2 regions of the Vibrio azureus genome follow, and region 2 is predicted to be linked to the other one. Evidence: riboswitches for the same ligand, from Rfam matches in the RefSeq annotation. Region 2 holds a riboswitch; the other holds the start of a gene.
The links. Region 2 has a riboswitch for lysine ahead of BS333_RS07765 (Na+/H+ antiporter NhaC family protein). Riboswitches for the same ligand answer to the same signal wherever they lie in the genome.
Positions count from the first base shown of each region.

Region 1 (7,708 bases), 1.0 Mb from region 2:
TTGAACGTGAAGGGTTGCTCAAAGCACGTGGTATGTGTGGTCTGTTCCCTGCAGCAAGCGTGGGCGATGATATCGAAGTTTATACCGACGAATCACGCACAGAAGTTGCAAAAGTATTGCTTAATTTACGTCAACAAACTGAGAAACCGAAAGGCTTTAATTACTGTTTGTCTGATTATGTTGCTCCAAAAGAGTCAGGCAAGCACGATTGGATTGGTGCTTTTGCTGTGACTGGTGGCATTGGTGAACGAGAACTTGCTGATGAGTACAAGGCTCAAGGTGATGATTATAATGCCATCATGATCCAAGCAGTAGCGGACCGTCTGGCAGAAGCATTTGCTGAGTATCTGCATGAGCGTGTGCGTAAAGAAATTTGGGGCTACGCTACGGATGAAGACCTATCGAATGAAGACCTGATTCGTGAGAAATATCAAGGCATTCGACCAGCTCCGGGCTATCCAGCATGTCCTGAGCATACTGAAAAGGGGCCGCTTTGGGAGTTAATGAATGTTGAAGAAAACATTGGTATGTCACTGACATCGAGCTATGCGATGTACCCAGGTGCATCGGTATCGGGTTGGTACTTCTCGCATCCAGAATCTCGTTACTTTGCGATCGCGCAGATCCAAGAGGATCAGCTACAAAGTTATGCTGATCGTAAAGGTTGGAATAGGATCGAAGCAGAGAAGTGGTTGGGGCCAAATATTAACGGTTAACCGGATCATATTGAAATAACAAGGGCTGCTATATGCAGCCCTTGTTTATTAGTGAATGAAAGTATTTTTATTACTCAAATAATTCAGTGTGCAGTTTTTGGATAGCTTGGCGAGATACGGACTCGTGAACCAGAAAGCACAGGTTATGTGGACTTGCTCCGTAACAGATCATACGTAGATTAAAGTCTTCTAATGTACCAAATACTTGCTTTGCATAGCCTTTGCTTTCACTCATGTTGTTGCCAATCAGAGCAACGAGGCATAGATCGTGTTCCACTTCTACTTTACACAACGCTTCAAGCTCTTTACGCGCCGCTTGTGGTAATTGAGGTGCACCACCAGACGTGTCTGTTTGATCAAGCGTGAGTGATACACTGATTTCAGATGTGGTGATCAGATCAACAGAGATTTTGTGCTTCGCTAGGATCTCAAATACTTTGGCTAAGAAGCCGTACGCGTGGAACATGTTAGCACTGCGTAATGTCACCATGGTTTGGTTGCAACGCAGAGCAAGTGCTCGGAATAAAGGTGAGCTTTCTACTTGGTGGCGGATCCATGTGCCGCCTTTTTCCGGCTCTTTAGACGAACCGACAAATACTGGGATGTCGTGACGAAGAGCAGGAACCAGTGTTGAAGGGTGCAGGATTTTTGCACCGAAGTTTGCCATCTCTGAGGCTTCGCTAAAGCTGATCTCTGGGATTGGCGCTGCTTTTGAGGCGATACGTGGATCTGTGGTGTAAATGCCCGGAACGTCGGTCCAAATCTCTAGACCTGCTGCTTTTACACCTTCTGCAATGAGTGCTGCACTATAGTCACTGCCGCCACGACCAAGAGTCGTCGTGTTGCCTTCTTCATCTGAACCAATAAAGCCTTGGGTGATAACGACGTATTCTTGACAAAGGGGCACCAATTTTTCTTGTGCTAGTTGTGAAATGATCTCGACACTAGGTTCAGCACGCCCAAAGTTGCCATCGGTTTTAAGTACGTCGCGAATATCAAAACGAATCGTATTTACGCCACGTTCGCGCATTAACTGCGCAAGAATGTGAGTCGACATTAATTCTCCACAAGCGACCAAATGATCGGTCAGTTTGGTGCTTGCTTGGATTGAAGCCGCTTCTGCTAAACTCGTGACAGTATCAAGAATTGAATACACTTCTGCTGCGGCTTCGGTCGAGTCTTCAAGTTGTGACAGAATCGATTCGTGAATACCTGCGAGTTTCTGTAGAACTCCCGCTCGATGCTCTTGGTCTTGAACACCATTTGCTAGTTCAACTAATAGGTTCGTGACACCGGAGCAAGCGCTGCTGATGACAAGGCGAGTATTTGGGTTGTTTTCTATGATAGTGGAGCAACGGCTCATTGCCTCAAAGTTGGCTACACTGGTTCCACCGAATTTTGCTACGTTAAATGCGCTCACTGCGTTCTCCCACGACTTCCTGAATAATAACAACAATTAATGAGTTGCCCAATACATCCAATGTTTGGTGAGGAAAGGAACAGAGCCAAGAGAGAAGTAATTAAGATAACTTTTTGATATTTACTCTCAGAAGCTCTTCATCAGGCTGCGCTGATGACAATTGATGGGATTCAACCCAAGTCAACCGACAAGTCAAATCCTGCAAATTTGACTCACCTCGGCACTACTCCCCATGAGTGCTTGGTATAGGAATTGCGGTTCCACCAATCACCTGCCTGGGTAGTGCTCCTCTTCTGCATGAAGCTTTTTTATTGAACGGCTTTATCGGGATAATGTCAACCTATATTCTAGAGAAAATGATTGAGTATGAGATGCTACGGACGGTGAGATACGGATTTTTATCAATACCAATGTACTTCTGGGTCATCCTGCAGTGCAGAGCATCTTGAGTTTAATTGAGTATATACTTACTCTCGAATGGTCATGGATGGCATGACTTATCCAATAAAAAGTCTGTCCGATTTATGATCGACAGCAAGTAAGGAGCTAGTATGACAATTTACAGTTTTATCCCCCCTCACCGGACATTGATGGGACCTGGGCCATCAGATATTTCCCCTCCGGTTCTACAAGCATTAGGTCGTCAGACGATCGGACATCTCGACCCTTTATTTATTTCTATGATGAATGAAGTCAAACAGTTACTTAAATATGCTTTCCAAACAGAAAACGAATTTACCATTGCGGTTTCTGCACCTGGCAGTGCGGGTATGGAAGCGTGCTTTGTTAATCTTATCGAACCTGGCGACAAGGTAATTGTGTGTCGAAATGGCGTGTTCGGCGACCGCATGCGAGAAAATGTAATGCGAGCGGGTGGGGAGGCCATCTTAGTTGATGACCCTTGGGGAGCACCTGTTTGTCTAGAAAAAGTGGAGCAAGCACTGCAGAAAAATCCGGATGCCAAATTGCTCGCGTTTGTTCACGCAGAAACTTCAACCGGTGCGCTGAGTGATGCTCAGGCACTTGGCCAACTTGCAAAAAAATACAATGTATTGTCGATTGTTGATGCAGTAACGTCTTTAGCAGGGGTGCCTTTAAAAGTAGATGAATGGCAGCTAGATGCGGTTTACTCCGGTAGCCAAAAGTGCTTATCTTGCGTACCAGGGCTATCTCCTTTGACATTTTCACCAGCTGCGATTGATAAGATAAAGGCTCGAAAAACCCCTGTGCAGAGTTGGTTCTTAGACCAAAGTTTGGTGCTCGGTTATTGGGCTGGGGAAGGAAAGCGTAGCTATCATCATACAGCACCAGTGAACAGTCTTTATGCGCTACATGAAGCATTATTACTTCTAAAGCAAGAGGGGTTGGAATCTTCTTGGCAACGTCATCGGCAGATGCATGAAAAGCTAAAAGCAGGCTTATTGAAATTGGGCTTTGATTTTGTGGTCGATGAAGCCTATCGCTTGCCTCAGCTCAACGCGGTTTATGTGCCTGAAGGTATTGATGAAGCTAAAGTACGTGAGCACCTTCTTAATGTTTACAACTTAGAGATAGGCGCTGGTCTTGGAATATTGGCGGGTAAGGCTTGGCGTATCGGGTTAATGGGCTATGGTGCTCGTGCTGAAAACATAGCACTGTGTCTAAAAGCTTTAGAGGAATCATTATACCCAAGTGACCTCAAGATTAAGTAAGAAAGCGAAGGTTGAGGCCTTCGCTTTACATGCCATCTATTCTGCCTTAATCACTTCTTGAAAGAAATCGGAGGCTCGCTGAGATGGTGGTTGGTATTGGATATCACTGAAATTCATTTGAGGAAATAAGAAGCTTGCTTCCGTCCGAATTTGCTCAGCTTTACTCGATTCTCCCAAACCTTGATAAGCCAAAATGAGGTTGTTATATAGCATTGGACGAGGTTTATCTTTGATCATGTTGAGTGACCAATCAATGTAAGGTTGAATAAAGCGAGGCTCTTGTTCTTGTAATCCCACATTGAGCAAACTGCTGTAAACGTCCCAGTCAAAACGATCCTTCCATACCACGGGATTTGTCACCTGATTTAAGATATCCGGATCGGTAGGTTGAGTGGTTTCAAACTTGGTCAACACATAATTCGTATGCAAAGCACTGAGCATATAGAACGTTAAAGTGAGTGGTAGAACGAGGCTACATACTCGAAGTAAGCTCTTGGTAATACGGCTAAAAGGTGCTTGACGATACTGAGAAGAACGTTGATCAACCCAGTAAAGCAGAATAATAAAAATCAACCAATGTACGAGTGAATGGTAGAACGGGTACTCGAGTTGAGAATGGATTATTATCGGGATAAATAGAGCGAGCAGTGCCAAACGTGTTCCTCGCTTCGCTTGATAGATGCGATAAATGACACAAGATGCAGCCAATAAGATCCCCAAGATAGGTAAAATTCCGCCTTCCGCAGCCCAATAAAGCAGCTCATTATGCGGGTGATCCATAGATGGCAAGCCTGCGGGATAGGTCTCATTGAGAGCATGCTGACGAGCAGTATATAACATGTACTCTGATTCAAACTGACCGTAACCATAACCAGTAAATGGCTTTTCGATCACCATATCGAGCGTTTGTGGAAAGGTATAGGCTCGAGGTGATTCCATATGCACTTTTTCAGACGCTAAACTTCCACCATCTGGGAAAGCTAGCTTCATTACCACTAAAGAAAGGGCTAACCCCATGGCAATAGAAACTATCCAGCGAATAAAGCGAGAGCGGTTCGAAAAGCGCTGCATGTAAGGGATGATCATAATGACGGCGATCGTTGAAGCGAGCCAACCAGTTCGAGATGCAAGCGCGACAATCAAAGGTAAGGTTAAAACAGGGACGGCATACAAAATGGCAGTTGCAGTAAGCTTACGTGAATACTTATGTCGCTGGGGTTGGCGGGCTAATAGGTAGCTGGCAATGATCAATCCTGTGGCGAGAAAACTTGCCATGACATTAGGTTGCTGGAAAATACCATAAGGTCGATTTACAACCGTGTCATAGCCAAATAGGTTATCAGGTTGTAGATAAAGGTACTGGACCAGCCCCCAAACTGCCTCAATGATAACGGCTAGCACAATAAACCAAAGTAAGCGCTGACGGTATTTATTATTAAATTTAAATTGTTGTAAAACAATAAAGAACAGTAGGCCAGCCCATAACGTTATTAATCTATTTGCGGCAATAGCTGCGTTTGCGTTTGGAAACAAGATAGGCAGTGTCATGATGACGCAGCTTATGAATAAGCCCAGTGTCAGCTTAGAATAACGCACAGAGTGATTGGCAGCGAGCTGATAGATGCCGATACCCAGTACCCCACTGAACGCAATCCATGTTGTGGCATTAAATGGTAGGGCGAGGCCAGCTCCGCCAGGGTTGAGCATAAAAAAGTGCATTGCCACTAAGAACAGCATTGCTAGCGCTAAAAGGAATTTTCGATTAAGAGGAACTTGTACCTTATGTTGAGAAAGCTTGGTTCCGTTTACATGTAAAATAGCCATAAATTTCGCACTGTTAAATGAAAAAAGGCCAACCATCAGTTGGCCTTTTACTTTACCTGCTTTTTTTATTTCAACATAGGCTTAAGGAAACGAGCGGTGTGTGAACCTTTGACCTTAGACACATCTTCAGGGGTTCCCTGAGCAATGATGTCTCCGCCTCCTTGTCCTCCTTCCGGGCCTAAATCTACGATCCAATCGGCAGTTTTAATGACATCAAGGTTATGTTCTATAACCACGACCGTATTACCATGATCACGGAGTCGATGTAAGACCGTAAGTAACTGTTGGATATCATGAAAGTGAAGCCCTGTGGTTGGCTCATCCAAAATATACAAGGTCTTGCCTGTGTCTCGTTTGGATAATTCACGAGCGAGTTTAACCCGCTGAGCTTCACCGCCAGATAAAGTTGTCGCTGCCTGCCCTAGTCGAATATAGGATAGGCCAACATCAATCAGGGTTTGTAATTTTCTGGCAATAACTGGGACTGGGTCAAAGAAAGCTCGTGCATCTTCAACAGTCATGGCTAAAACTTCATCAATCGTTTTGCCTTTGTAGTGGACCTCAAGTGTTTCACGATTGTAGCGTTTGCCTTTACACACATCACAGGGAACGTACACATCGGGTAAGAAGTGCATTTCGACCTTGATGACGCCATCCCCCTGACAGGCCTCACAGCGTCCACCTCGAACGTTAAAGCTAAAACGCCCCGGTTTATAACCACGGGAACGTGACTCTTGAGTGCCAGCAAACAGTTCCCTAATGGGTGTAAAGATACCTGTATAAGTTGCTGGGTTGGAGCGAGGTGTTCGGCCAATTGGGCTTTGGTCTATATCGATAACCTTATCGAAGTGCTCAAGGCCTTTGATCGACTTATACGGAGAAGGTTGTGCAGTCGTGGCGCCGTTGAGTTGAGTATGAGCAATCTTAAAGAATGTATCGTTGATTAGGGTAGATTTGCCTGAACCAGATACCCCAGTGATACAACTGAATAAACCAACGGGAATGGAGAGATTGACATTTTTCAGGTTATTGCCTGTTGCCCCTTTGAGTTCAACCGTTTTCTTTGGATCTCTTGGCGTACGTTGCTTAGGTACACTGATTTCTTTTGCGCCGCTGAGGTATTGGCCTGTCAATGAATTAGGGTTAGCAATAATATCGGCCATCGTCCCTTCTGCGACGACATTACCGCCATGAACCCCTGCTCCGGGGCCAATATCGATGACATGGTCAGCACAGCGAATCGCATCTTCATCATGTTCAACCACTAAGACGGTGTTGCCTAAATCACGTAGGTGAGTCAGTGTTTTTAACAGTCTCTCATTATCGCGCTGGTGGAGACCAATTGAAGGCTCATCAAGAACATACATTACCCCAACTAATCCAGCTCCAATTTGGCTTGCTAGACGAATACGTTGTGCCTCTCCTCCTGAGAGTGTTTCAGCACTGCGTGATAAGTTGAGATAATTGAGTCCCACGTTGACCAAAAATTGCAGGCGGTCGTTAATTTCTTTCATCACCTTTTCTGCGATTTGGGCACGTTGCCCTTCTAAGTGTAAGGAATGAAAGAAATCCAATGCCTCGGCAATACTTAGCTTTACAATTTCCGGTAGTGTGGTATCGGCAATAAAGACGTTACGTGCTTCAAGGCGTAGACGTGTACCATTACAACTTGAACAGGATTTGGTTGAAATGTATTTCGCTAAATCTTCTCTAACTGAGTTAGACTCGGTATCACGATAACGACGTTCAAGTGTATTGAGAATCCCTTCAAATGGGTGGCGCTTGACGCGGATGTCCCCTCGGTCATTGATGTATTTGAATTCAACTTCTGAGCGACCTGAGCCTTTTAAAATGATCTCTTGGGTTTTCTTAGGTAATGAATCAAAGGGAACATGCAAATCGAAGCCATAATGCTCGGCTAACGAAGAGAGCATTTGGAAGTAATAATAGTTCTTTTGATCCCAACCCCGAATTGCTCCCTGTGCTAGGCTGAGGCTACCATCTTGAATTACTCGACTTGGGTCAAAGTATTGCTGTACGCCAAGTCCATCACAGGT
Region 1 covers NZ_CP018616.1:2,715,507-2,723,214, reverse strand. Annotated here, with positions in the region: gene metH (methionine synthase) at 1-716, shown strand, start outside; gene lysC (lysine-sensitive aspartokinase 3) at 787-2,136, opposite strand; lysine riboswitch at 2,259-2,437, opposite strand; gene BS333_RS12365 (pyridoxal-phosphate-dependent aminotransferase family protein) at 2,688-3,827, shown strand; gene BS333_RS12360 (PglL family O-oligosaccharyltransferase) at 3,864-5,651, opposite strand; gene uvrA (excinuclease ABC subunit UvrA) at 5,717-7,708, opposite strand, start outside.
Region 1: another riboswitch for lysine. It lies ahead of lysC (lysine-sensitive aspartokinase 3); the one in region 2 lies ahead of BS333_RS07765 (Na+/H+ antiporter NhaC family protein).

Region 2 (7,708 bases):
TCTAAACGGTCTACTTGAAAATCAACTGGCGGCTCAACAATTAAGGTGCCATCACGGTCGATAAAAAGGATTTTTTGTTGTTTGCTCACTCGAACTTCCTTATTGCTATTCTTTTGGCGCTCCCGCTAATGAGCGAGAGCGATAAATTTTTTCTCTACTTATGAGTAGTAGTTTCTAATAAATCCAAGTGTTTTTTCGCACTCGTCACGGTTACCCACACTAATACGCACACAGTTTTCGATCGGCGAGTTACGCAAAATAATACCCGTATCCCAAGCGGCTTTGAAAAGCCCCTCGCCATCTGGGAATTTCACCAATAGGTAGTTTCCCCACCCTTCAAACACTTCCAAACCCGGAATCATTGACAAACCCACCTGTAAATAAGCACGGTTTGCATTCAGATCGAGAACTTGAAACTTCGCTCGCGCTAGACCTGCTTCAGACAGCGCCTGAGTCGCAATTTCTGCCACTGGAACTGGTACTGGATAGGGTGCGATGACTTTAAGAAGTACATTAATCAGCTCTTCGTTCGCAAGCGTAAATCCACAACGCAGACCAGCAAGCGCAAAAGCTTTCGACAGAGTACGCAGAATTGCGAGATTCGGGTACTGCGCCAGCAAATCTACCGTTGATGCTTCAGGGCAAAAATCAATGTACGCTTCATCCATAACAACGATTGCTCGGTCCTTTGTCATCTCAAGCAAAGAGACAATATCTTCGCGCTTAACTAAGTTACCTGTTGGGTTGTTTGGCGAACATACAAAAACCAGCTTCACGTTATCCAGATTAGCTTCGATGCCTGCAAGGTCTAGTTGCCAATCTGACGTTAGTGGCACGGTTTTTCGCTCTACACCGATGGTTTCTGCGCTGATGGCATACATACCGTAAGTGGGTGGACAGTAAAGAATCGCATCTTCACCCGGCTCACAGAATGCACGAATCAGAAGTTCAATGCCTTCATCTGCACCGCGAGAAGTCAACGTTTGTTCTGGCTTCACACCCGCATAGGCCGCATAAGCGGAAATCAATTCTTTCGGTTGGCATTCGCTGTAACGATTAAGACGAGCAAAGTCTGTTTTGTATTCATTGTTAAATGGTGATTCGTTGGCATTTAGCCATACGTCACCGGTACCACCAATTCGGCGAGCCGATAAATAAGGGGTAAATTTTTGGACTTGTTTACGTGCTAGCTTTTCCATCTCATTGCTCTCTTACTTTGCTGCTTGGTTTTCTGTACGGGTTAAGGTTTCTACACGGGTTAATTTCTCAGTACGAATTGTCACTGCACGTTTGTGTGCATCCAAGCCTTCCGCTTCAGCCATGGTGACCACCGTTGGTGCAAGGTTCTTTAGACCATCAGCAGACAGTTCTTGAACCGTCATACGCTTAGAGAAATCCGCTAAACCTAAGCTTGAATAAGTACGTGTGTAACCGTAAGTAGGAAGAACGTGGTTAGTACCTGATGCGTAATCACCTGCAGATTCAGGCGACCAATCACCAAGGAAGATAGAACCTGCGTTATCTAATAAAGGCAGAAGCTCGCGTGGGTTCTTAGTCTGAACAATTAAGTGCTCAGGGCCGTAGTAATTTGAGATTGAAACTGATTGAGTCAGAGATTCGGCGATAATAATCAAGCTTGAAGCCAATGCTTGCTCGGCAATATCCGCACGCGACAGTTCTTTAAGTTGGCGTTGAACCGCATCCGTCACTTGATCCGCAATCACAGGTGAAGATGTCACAAGAACCACTTGAGAGTCAGGGCCGTGCTCCGCTTGGCTTAGAAGATCGGCAGCAATGAAATCTGGGTCTGCGGTTTCATCAGCAATCACTAACACTTCTGATGGACCTGCTGGCATATCAATCGCAGCACCACGGAAATCATTGCTCACCTGACGTTTTGCTTCTGTCACATAGGCGTTGCCCGGGCCAAAGATCTTATCGACTTTGGATACTGTCTCTGTGCCATAAGCCATCGCAGCGACGGCTTGACCACCACCAACGTTGTAAACTTCATCAATACCACACAGTTTCGCGACATAAAGAATCTCGTCAGCAATTGGTGGTGGAGAACAAAGCACCACTTTACGACAGCCTGCAATTTTTGCAGGAACCCCAAGCATCAAAACAGTCGATGGCAATGGCGCACTGCCGCCGGGAATGTACAAACCCACTTTTTGAATTGGGCGCGTTACCTGTTCACAAAGTACACCCGGTTGAGTTTCTACTTTGATTGGCTGTGATTTTTGCGCTTTGTGAAACTTAGTGATGTTTTCATACGCTTGCTCCAGTGCGTTCTTCATTTTTTCAGAAAGTCGCGCTGACGCTTCATCGATTTCTTGTGCTGATACACGAATGGATTCCGGTTTCACACGGTCAAACTTTTCAGTCAGTTCCAATAATGCAGCATCACCTTCTTTACGAACTTTCGCGATTACTTCAGAAACCGCAGCAGTGATGTTCGCACCTTCTGCGATTGCAGGACGCTCTATAATCGAATCCTGTTGCGTTTCACTTAGCGATTGCCATACGACTGTTCTCATTGCTGTTACTCCATCATTTTTTCAATCGGTAGTACGAGAATTGAGCTCGCACCCAGTTCCTTTAGCTGTTCCATGGTTTCCCAGAACAAGTTTTCAGTACTGACCAAATGAACCGCGACTTTTTGTTTATCAGCTGAAAGTGGTAATACAGTGGGATCTTCTGCTCCCGGTAATAGCATTTTGATTTGCTCTAATTTATCTGCAGGAGCATGTAACATAATGTATTTTGATTCTTTTGCTTGCTGCACTCCTTGTATTCGAGTGAGAAGCTTTTCAATCAGTGCCACTTTGTCTGCGTCGAACTCACCTGTGCGTTGAATCAGTGTCGCTTTTGATTTGAAGATAATTTCAGCTTCTTTAAGACCGTTCGCCTCCAGCGTTGCACCAGTAGAAACCAAGTCAGCGATGGCATCAGCCAAGCCAGCACGAGGAGCCACTTCCACAGAACCAGTTAGCATACATGTAGAAAAAGGAACACCAGCTTGATCCATATAAGCTTTTAGCAGTTGTGGATATGTCGTAGCGATACGTTTGCCCGCTAGATCTTGAGGGCCGTTGTACTCTTCGTCTTTATTAATAGCAATAGACAAACGACAACCACCAAAATCAAGACGACGAAGTTGAACAAACTCATACGGTTCCCCTAGCGCTTTGCGATCTAGACGAACTTCTTCCAATTCATTTTCCCCAATAAAGCCTAAATCAACAACACCATCCATAATCAAGCCAGGGATGTCGTCATCACGAACCAAAAGCAGATCTATAGGCATATTTTCAGAATGAACCACCAAGCGTTCACCTAAAAGATTAAACTTAACACCACACTTTTTTAATAGTGCTTGGCTCTCTTTACTAAGGCGACCTTTTTTCTGAATAGCAATTCTTAAACGTTGTGTTTGCATGACATTTCCCTGTGCAATATGTTAAAAGTTAAGCGTTTTATAAAGTAACGATATTAAAAAACCCTCGGGAGGTATTGGCCTCCCGAGGGTTGAAATTTATCTAACTTTTAATTTCATCTCCGGGAGTATCCTGCCTCCCGGGTATGCGTACATCTCCCGAAAGACTAGATTGGGTGATGGTGGTGATGAATGGTTGTGATTAGATTACGCATACTTTTTTAGGCTCAATAATGTTGCTCTGTTAAAACACATTAACTAAGCCATTTATTTTTTTCAACCCTTTATTTAAGAAAAATTGATATCTTTGTATAAAAAAAGGAAGACCTGCGTCTCCCTTTATAAAACATCCCGTTATACGTCATTACTTATATTTGATAAATAATTACTTATTAATACAAGATTCCATCTTTGCTTTAGAAAACCAAGACATAGCGACACATACTAAAACAAAAGTCAAAGAAGCAGCAGCAAAAGACAATGCGATGGATGCCGTCATACCCAGTACAATGAAGCCGATACAAGCAACAACAGCAACCGACAATGCGTAAGGCAATTGAGTAGCAACGTGATCGATATGATTACACCTTGCACCTGTAGAAGAAAGAATCGTGGTATCAGAAATTGGAGAACAATGGTCACCAAATACTGCACCCGCAAGAACAGAACTAAGCATTGGTAACATTAATGCAATATCCGTTGCTGCTGCCATGTCTCCAGCAATTGGTAACATAATCCCGAACGTACCCCAAGATGTGCCAGTAGAAAATGCCATTAAGCCCGATAACAAGAATAAAATAACTGGCAACCAGTGTGGGTTAATGTTTCCTTGCGTCATGCTGGAAAGGTAAGAACCTGTTTTCATGTCACCAATTACAGAACCGATTGTCCATGCAAAGACAAGAATCAAGATCGCGCCAAACATAGATTTAGCGCCAATCCAAAGTGTTCGAGTTATTTCAGATTTCGCTAGGCCCTGTCTAAATACGGTAAATAACGCAACAACCAGACCTAACGTACTACCATAAATCAGAGAAGTACCTACATCTGTATTTTCAAAAGCGCCCAATAGGTCAAAAGCTTTACCTTGATCAGCTAATGCTTCTGAGCCAGTAAATACCATCGAAGTTATCGTTGCTACGATGAGCACAACAATCGGCATCACAAGATCTGATATTTTGCCTTTTTCACTTTCGCGGATATCAAGCTCTTCATCGAGTTGATGAGCTTCTTTCATGTCTGTCGCATCGTCGCTTTCAAAGCCACGACCTTGAGAAGCCTCGATTTCTTTACTGCGCATCTGCCCGACATCTAAGCCAAACCAAATCACAGCAAATACCATAAGTAACGCGAACACAGCGTAAAAGTTCATAGGAATAAGACGAACATAAGCACCGAGTGCAGAGTACTCAGTCACACCATGTGAAACTAAGATGCCACCGATGATAGTGATGATGTACGCCCCCCAACTTGAAGCAGGCATGATGACACACATTGGTGCTGCTGTAGAATCGAGGATATAAGCAAGCTTGGAACGAGATACATAAAAGCGATCAGTAACAGGGCGTGAAATCGCACCAACAGCAAGACTATTGAAATAATCATCAACAAAAATAAATACACCAAGGAAAGCGGCCAAGAGTTTAGCCCCACGCTTACTTTTGACTCGAGCTTGGGCCCACTCAGCAAAAGCTCGAGTGCCTCCAGAGAGAGTAAGCAATGCCGTTGTCATTCCAAGAATAATAAGGAAACCAACGATACTCATGTTCCAAGTATTAATACCACCGTCTTCAATGAAAACAGAGGAAACTTGAGCACGAACATACCTAAAGGAGTCATCAATAGACCCGTTATTTAGTAAGAAGGCGCCGAGTACAATACCTACGCCAAGAGAAACCAAGACGCGGCGAGTAAAAATAGCTAAGGTCAACGCAACGATTGGCGGTAACAATGAGAGTGGAGAATGTGCAAAATCTAATAAATTCATGATCTTCAAAAACCAAAGTTTGGCTAGAGATCTACTGCAGACAAAATGTGGTTTCACAAAACACATTTATGTTGAACTTAGCGACAGGGAAGCGAACACTTCAACCCAACCCTACAGTAGCGCTCCATAGTTTAATGTTTATATACTATGGCAGTGTTGTTCCTTTCGGAGACAACCCCAGCAAGTGATTTTGATGAGTCACCTACTTCGGCAGCCTCGCCTTTTACTATTATTCATTGGCATCACCCCAATAATAGCGACTCTTCGAGACTGCACCTCTACGGCAAAAGCGAACAATTAACTTGAAAGCATACAATCTTTCAACAATTATTTTGCACTTTTGCATCAGGTACTGCTCATTGTACTCAACAAACCTTGCATTGCAACACATTACGCCAAATTAAATGAATAACAATTAAATCATTCACCAAACAAATGTGATCAGAATTTAGGTTTGAATATTTTTGGATATTTCTTATTGTCAATTATGAAACATCACTACTACTTTCTAAGATGTAACAAAGTATTTATTGCATACCAAAAAATAACAACTGAGTTATGAAATCCAACACTACCATTATTGTAAAAAAATATGACTTAAGTTCATTCTTGGTAATAGATGACACTAAACGAAGCAAGATTTGTGAATAAGATAGTTATCTAGAATGTTTAATAACGACAAATAACCTAAATAATATTGGCTCAAAGCATAAAAATGCGATAAATTTAAAAAAAATCTTAAATTAGTATTTGCACATATGAGAAAGATAAAGTTAAATATAAGAACTTAATCTTTGAAATCCGGATTTACACCGACTATATCATTTCGATAAGGTCAAAGGTGTGAACCCCTTAAATCTATAAATAGGAATCGTTATGTCTGAACTGACTAAAACTCTTCTAAATATCCGTAGTCTTCGTGCATTCTCTCGTGAATTGACACTAGAACAATTAGAAGAAGCACTAGATAAATTAACAATCGTTGTTCAAGAGCGTCAAGAAACTGAGCAAGCAGAACAAGAAGCACTAGCAGCTCAAGAAGCTAAACTAGCTGCTATTGCAGAGCAAATTGCTCAAGACGGTATCGATGTTGCTGCTCTTATTAGTGCACTGGCTGGTGAAACGAAAACTAAAGCGAAGTCAAAGCGTGCTCCTCGCCCAGCAAAATACAAATATGTAGATACAACTGGCGAAGAAAAAACTTGGACAGGTCAAGGTCGTACTCCTTCAGCTATTCAAGAACAACTTGATGCGGGTAAAGCTCTAGAAGATTTCTTAATCTAATCGAATATAAACTGTTTATTTATAAAAGGACCTCACATTGGTCCTTTTTTATTATATCTTTATAGAAATAAAAATGACGCATTAATCGCGTCATTTTATTTAACTGTTTTCATTAATTAAAACATATAATTAACGTTCCCAATATGCTTCCTCAAGGCTATCTTCTCTCTCAGGCAACCCGCGAGAAAGACGAGGTGAATGCTGAACAAGTACTTCATAACTTGCACGGTTTGCATATTTACAAACTTGCGAGAAAGAAGAATATGTCAAATATTCGTTAGTATGTTTACTCGAGTTCGGAACATTTTCTTTATGATATTTATTTGCCGCCATATCATGAAGAACAGCAGAAAGAGCCGCATCACCCGCCCCGTTAGTATTTTTTATTTTTTCAGGCCCCCCCATGTATGGTGCGATATGCGAATAAACTTTTATTGCACTCGCGCATGACTCTTGTTTGGCTGGGCGACTGAATTCGTAACGGTTAAACTCCGCGATAGAGCCTGGCAACAGTGGCAACGACGTCTCACGTTTTGTGCTATCTTCAGTATACCCGGCCATAAATAGCCCCACTGGACCTGCGGTACATAAAACTAAGTCTGTCCAATCAAGCGCTTTATCAGACGCTGCAAGTGGATCAGATTCACCCGTCAATGCTTCCGCTTCATCTTCATTCATGGCAACAACAGAAACATGTTCTCTAATAAAGTCTTGCCAAAACTCAGGATCATCCTGAATAACAAACTTAGTGCCCAACGTTAATACAACAGGCACATCATATTTTTTGGCGTAGCTAATCGCCCTCATAGTCGCTTCAGGCATTGGATCACCTGCTTTACAACGAACTAAGTAAGCGGTTAATACTAGGGCTGATGCATTAGCAAAAATATGCTCAGGAATATTGTCTGCAACAAGTTGGTTCATTTGACCTTCACTGATTGCAAAAGTCCGTTCACCATCTTCTGTAATCAAAGCAAAGCATCGACCGATTGCACCAT
Region 2 covers NZ_CP018616.1:1,698,434-1,706,141, forward strand. Annotated here, with positions in the region: gene hisB (bifunctional histidinol-phosphatase/imidazoleglycerol-phosphate dehydratase HisB) at 1-89, opposite strand, end outside; gene hisC (histidinol-phosphate transaminase) at 159-1,199, opposite strand; gene hisD (histidinol dehydrogenase) at 1,212-2,540, opposite strand; gene hisG (ATP phosphoribosyltransferase) at 2,546-3,442, opposite strand; His leader region at 3,495-3,631, opposite strand; gene BS333_RS07765 (Na+/H+ antiporter NhaC family protein) at 3,825-5,426, opposite strand; lysine riboswitch at 5,536-5,715, opposite strand; gene BS333_RS07770 (H-NS family histone-like protein) at 6,303-6,710, shown strand; gene BS333_RS07775 (inosine/guanosine kinase) at 6,840-7,708, opposite strand, start outside.